Linked DNA regions of Laspinema palackyanum D2c. Each later gene encodes a partner of the first gene's protein in a complex. Links are inferred from orthologs where the notes say so. Each region holds a gene or a part of one and is shown in the gene's direction. Other genes may lie near its edges.

Region 1 (3,026 bases):
AAACCTGCCCGTTAGTAATTATTTTCTCTATGTCGGTCGCTGTGACCCCTATAAAAATCTGCATCGAGTGATAGCAGCATTTGCGAATATAGCTCAAGGGTCCGAGTATGAATTGTGGTTGGCCGGTTCCGCTGACCCCCGCTACAGTCCCGCCCTCCAGGAACAGGTCAAAGAGTTGGGATTAGGTGAACGAGTGAAATTCCTCGAATATGTCCCCTACGAGAAATTGCCGGTATTGATGAATCAGGCGATCGCCTTGGTCTTTCCGTCCCTGTGGGAGGGATTTGGTTTGCCTGCCTTAGAAGCAATGGCCTGTGGGACCCCGGTAATCACCTCAAATCGGTCTTCCCTGCCGGAAGTGACCGGGGATGCCGCAATCCTAGTTGATCCCTACAATATTCGCGAAATTTCTAGTGCCATGCTGGCGGTGGCCCTGGGTGTCACGACGCGATCGCGCCTCCGGGAACTGGGGCTCGCCCGTGCCAGTCAATTTAGTTGGTCTAAAACCGGAATCTCCACAGGAGAAATTTTAAAAGACTACCTTTAAGGATGAATGAACAAGGATGAACAAAATCCCCACAATTCATCCTTGTTCATTCATCCGTGATCCTTCTATCTTGAGTCTCTTAACCGGCTTAACTCCGGATTTCAGCTTTTTACTCTTGTTTAGTAGGATATTTCTGTGGAAATGCTATTCTCCACAGTGAATCTATATATTGGTGTGTGTGTGGAGTGAATAAATTTATGGTAACAACTCCAGCCTGGACGCAAGGCTCTGGATCAAACGGCTCATCCTTAACCCTCGCCGGGGTGAATGGGTCTAAATCGGTACAAAACCCCAAACCCATTGCGGGTAAAGAGGTCATCAATCGCCTTTCCGTGGTAGAAACCGGAATTTATCTGCCCAATACTCCCTTATTTGGGACCGATGGAATTCGCGGACGAGTGGGAGATTTTCTGAATGCACCCCTCGCCTTGCAGGTCGGATTTTGGGCAGGTCAGGTCCTGAAAGCCCAAAGTGGGACAACGGGTCCGATTATTTTAGGACAAGATTCTCGCAATTCTAGCGATATGTTAGCAATGGCCCTCACTGCGGGGCTGACTTCGGCCGGGTTAGAGGTTTGGAATTTAGGATTATGTCCGACCCCCTGCGTTGCCTACTTGACGAGCGTTTCTGAAGCCATTGGCGGGGTGATGATTTCAGCCAGTCACAATCCCCCGGGGGATAATGGAATTAAGTTTTTTGGAGCCGACGGGACGAAGCTACCGGCTGCGGTGCAAAAGTTGATTGAAGCCGGGATTCGAGGGCAGATGGACTCGGGGAATGGAACTGGGGCCTGGGGCCATCAATATTATAGGCCCGAGTTAGTAGCAGATTACGCGAAAGCGTTGCAACTCCCGTTGATTTATGGTAATGGGACTGAGGAATTGCCATTACAGGGAATGCGGATTGTTTTAGATTTGGCTTGGGGTGCAGCGGCGAAGTTGGCCCCGGAGGTGTTTCAGGCATTGGGGGCGGAAATTATCTGCTTGCACGATCGCCCCGATGGCGATCGCATTAATGTCGGCTGCGGTTCCACCCATCTGGATGTGCTACAATCCTCGGTCAAGGCTTACAATGCCGATATGGGGTTTGCTTTTGATGGGGATGCCGATCGCGTCTTAGGGGTGGATGATAGAGGCCGCCCGATTGATGGGGATTATATTTTATATTTGTGGGGACAGACCCTGGAACAGTCCGGTCAACTCCCGGACTCCACGATTGTGGCTACGGTGATGTCGAATTTAGGTTTTGAACGGGCCTGGGAAAAATTGGGGGGTAAACTCCTGAGAACTCCCGTCGGCGATCAGCACGTCCATGCAGAAATGCTGCGTACCGGGTCGATGTTAGGCGGTGAACAATCCGGTCATATCCTCTGTCGTCACTATGGGGTAACCGGAGATGGGGTGATGACGGCGATTCATCTGGCAACGGTGGTTAGACAACAGGGCGGTTCCCTAGGGCAGATGGTGGATGAGAGTTTCCAAACCTATCCGCAATTGTTACGGAATGTGCGAGTAGAAGACCGCGATCGCCGGATGGATTGGGAGAGTTGCGAACCTGTGCAAATTGCGATCGACCGCGCCACAACAGCAATGGGTGATCAAGGCCGGATTTTAGTTCGGGCCTCGGGTACGGAACCCTTGATCCGGGTGATGGTAGAAGCAGCAACTGCGGAACTGGCAAATTATTGGACAGATAATTTAGTTCGAGTTGTTGAGCAACATTTGGCCGCTTAGAGTTGAATTATCCCGTTAAGTTGCAGTCTTAAATCGGAATAAATTTAGAAAAGAAGGCGCGAGCGATCGGGTCTTCTTTTCTTTTTTCTTTGTTGGGGGAGAGTAGGACAGGAGTCTATTCGTTAAAAATAGGGGCTGTGGAGGGCTGCATGGGCTTCAGGACCGAGCACAGGGGTAGCTCAGCAGGGGTGCAATTTCTGGTGGTGTAATTCTCTATCTGCCCGGTGGTAATGGCGATCGCCATCCCTCCCTCGGAGTTGGATATAGCCGTCCCTGGAGATTTGATGTTATCACTAAGAAGTGATTAGTCGGGTTTGTGTGACTGTCCGTAGAAAGGCCCGTCGGTTCGAGGGTCTAATTCCTGGGGAAGATTCACCATCGGAATATGTTAAAAAGCAAGCAAAAATCTAAGAAAAAGTCCCAAACCAATCAGGAGGCACAAGCGCCTTCTGTGAGCAAAAAAGAACTGGCTGCCCAACAAAAGAAGGTGGATCGCGAACGCAAAGCGATGATTCGAGCGTTTCAGACCTATGGAGGTCTCGGTGCGGCGATCGGGCTCGTACTTTTTTTTGTGGCGGACTACAAGTTAGCGATCGCCGGTGGAGGTGGGGTTGCGGTTTTATTACTGTCCTACAAATATCCCCGTTTAGCGATGTGGGGCTTCATGATCTATATGCCGTTCTCCGGGACCATTACCTACTGGGTTGGCGGGGGAAATGCCATCTTTCAACTGGCTAAAGATGGGT
Region 2 (2,878 bases), on another replicon or contig:
AGCCTCTGCCTACCAACTCCCGGTGACTGAACTGAATGTCGGAGGCGGATTAGGCATTCGTTATACGGAATCCGACGACCCACCGAGTATTGAGGAATGGGTCAAAGGCGTCAGCGAAGCCATTACCGAAGCCTGCGAGTCCCAACAAGTGGCTTTACCGAAATTGCTCTGTGAACCCGGGCGATCGCTGATTGGGCCCGCTTGCGTCACCGCCTACACCGTAGGCGCACAAAAACAGGTCCCTGGAATCCGCACCTATCTTTCCGTCGATGGCGGGATGTCCGATAACCCCCGTCCAATTACCTATCAATCCGTTTATCGAGCCGTTGTTGCCAATCGGATGTCCGCACCTCTGACGGAAACTGTTACCATAGCCGGTAAGCATTGCGAATCGGGGGACATCGTAATTCATCAAGCCAGTCTGCCTAAAACGGAAAGCGGCGATATTCTAGTCGTCATGACCACAGGTGCTTACAATTACAGCATGGCCTCGAATTATAATCGGGTGCCCAGACCCGCTGCCGTATTAGTCAAAGATGGCATTGCGAATATCATCCTGGCCCGGGAAACTTACGAAGATTTAATTCGACAAGATCGCCTACCTGAAAGACTCGCTCATCTGAGTTAATCGCCATTGATCTCGGCCCAGGACCGGCGGTGTGAGCCCTTAAAACTTCTGAAGTTGAGCCATATAACGGGTTAAACACTGATTCTAGTGTTGGGGCGATCGCAATGGGGTGGACAACCGCTTGGGATCAACCACCTGTGGGTTAAAACCCACGAAAAAGCAAGAGGCTGGCGAAGTTGCCAGCCTATCAATCTCGTCATGTAGAAGCGCAAGGTTAATCGAGATCCGATGGGATATTTGTGGGAGCAATTGTCGATCGACCCGAACTGGACTCAGTCCTTGGTGCTTCACTTGGTCCAAATTTGGACAACCTGGATTAAAACTCCCCTGGATATCCTCTTGGTTTTGGCCCTGACCTATATGGTGCTCGTCATCATTGGGGAGCGCCGCACCCTGTGGATCGTTCGCGGGTTTATCATTCTGATGGTCGCAGCCGCAATCAGTAGCCGCCTTCAACTCAATTTGTTGAGTTTTGTTCTCAATAACTTAGTGATCGGTTCGGCCGTGGCAATGGCGGTAATTCTTCAGTCGGAATTCCGCCGATTTCTCGAACAACTGGGTAAAGGCGAAATCCGGCAACTGTTTCAACCCTACCGCCAGATTATTCCTAAACCCGATAGCGTCATTGATGAAATCGTCGATGCCGTCAAGGAACTCTCCCAAAACCGCACCGGCGCTTTGATGATTTTAGAAACCAGCGGTCCCATCGACGAACGGGATTTTTCCGTTCCGGGAGTAAAAATCAATGCCGAAGTTTCTAAAGAACTCTTGCAGACCATTTTTCAGACCAGTACCCTGTTGCATGATGGGGCGCTATTAATTCGCGCCTCGCGAATTATGGCCGCCGGGGTGATTCTCCCCTTGTCCGATCGCACCGCTTCGCGACAGTTAGGAACCCGCCATCGGGCCGCAATGGGGATTACAGAACGAGTCGAAAACTGCGTTTGCGTCGTGGTTTCCGAGGAAACCGGGTCGATCTCTTTGGCAGAAAAAGGCACCCTGAATCGACCGTTAACCAGTAGTAAACTCAAGGAACTACTACAAGCCCGATTTTCACAAACCGTCGAACGGGAACCCGTTGCTCCAGATTTGCGAAATTTAGGCCGTCAGTTACTATCAAAAGCAGTCGGACTCGTGCTACGCTTGCTCCGTCTTCCATCATCGGCTTCACGGGAGAAAAAATGATTACCAAGCCATCAGCTTTACAACAGTTGCCTGCTGACCTCGACGCAGAGAGACTCCCCAAGCACGTAGCAGTGATCATGGATGGAAATGGTCGATGGGCGAAGCTTCATGGAATGCCCCGGTTTATGGGGCATCGGCGGGGAGTCGATACCCTCAAGGACCTCCTGCGCTGCTGTCGCGATTGGGGAATTCAGGCCCTCACGGTTTATGCGTTTTCTAGTGAAAATTGGGGGCGTCCCTTAGAGGAAGTCAATTTTTTGATGACCCTGTTTGAGCGGGTCCTGCGCCAAGAACTCCAGGAGATGATGGAGGAAAATGTCCGGATTAACTTTGTGGGAAACTTAGACTCTTTGCCGAAATCCCTCCAAGAAGAAATCGGGCGATCGGTGGAAAATACTCGCAATAATAAGGGGATTCACTTTACGATCGCCACCAATTACGGGGGTCGTCAGGAAATCGTCCAAGCTTGTCGGGCGATCGCCGAACAGGTGCAGCAAGGTTTAATCCAACCCGAACAAATCGATGAGGCGTTATTTGAACGCCATCTCTACACCTCCGAAGTCGGGGACCCCGATTTATTGATCCGCACCAGTGGCGAAATGCGCCTCAGCAATTTTCTCCTCTGGCAAGTCGCCTATTCGGAACTCTATGTCACCGAAACCCTCTGGCCAGATTTTAACCGCGAAGAATTCCATTACGCCCTCCGTTCCTATCAAAAACGAGAACGACGTTTCGGCAAAGTCTAACCCTCCCCCATTCTCCGCCGTTAACCAACGACCCCAATCCCCTAGGGTCCACTAAAAATCGCTTCTTCAATATCTCGCCGACTGAGGGAATATTTGAAGGAGCGTTGAATATCTTGCACCCCACCTTCAGCATGGGTGTAACGGACACTGACGTGATCCACATCCAGGACGAGTTCTGCATTCCAACTCGGGCGTTCTACTCGCCAGCAGTGCAGTTCCGTTCGGTCTTGTTCGCATCCCTGGTCCTCTAACCATTGCTCGATCGCCGGAAGCGCATGGTTATAAAGCGGGGTATCCGATGAAGGTAAAGTCATGAAAT

The links.
Region 2: the proteins of glmM (region 1) and cdaA are in contact, whole or in part, in a crystal structure (PDB 7OJS), measured with the Bacillus subtilis proteins. The link is inferred for Laspinema palackyanum D2c from one-to-one orthologs.

Annotation. Positions count from the first base shown.
Region 1 is NZ_JAMXFD010000006.1:230,846-233,871, reverse strand. What follows is about bases 31-3,012. They hold glmM (phosphoglucosamine mutase), read left to right. Parts: upstream 31-744; coding sequence 745-2,280; downstream 2,281-3,012. Other genes in these bases: hpsL (hormogonium polysaccharide biosynthesis protein HpsL), read left to right, coding at 2,666-3,012; NG795_RS10480 (glycosyltransferase family 4 protein), read left to right, coding at 31-547. Outside these bases: more of NG795_RS10480, read left to right, coding at 1-30; more of hpsL, read left to right, coding at 3,013-3,026. UniProt on the Bacillus subtilis protein: Catalyzes the conversion of glucosamine-6-phosphate to glucosamine-1-phosphate. Glucosamine-1-phosphate is used for cell wall biosynthesis.
Region 2 is NZ_JAMXFD010000043.1:4,726-7,603, forward strand. The notes cover bases 1-2,834. They hold cdaA (diadenylate cyclase CdaA), read left to right. Parts: upstream 1-856; coding sequence 857-1,813; downstream 1,814-2,834. Other genes in these bases: lysA (diaminopimelate decarboxylase), read left to right, coding at 1-628; uppS (undecaprenyl pyrophosphate synthase), read left to right, coding at 1,810-2,559; NG795_RS26845 (DUF3143 domain-containing protein), read right to left, coding at 2,601-2,834. Outside these bases: more of NG795_RS26845, read right to left, coding at 2,835-2,873. UniProt on the Bacillus subtilis protein: One of 3 paralogous diadenylate cyclases (DAC) in this bacteria, catalyzing the condensation of 2 ATP molecules into cyclic di-AMP (c-di-AMP). Upon expression in E.coli leads to c-di-AMP synthesis.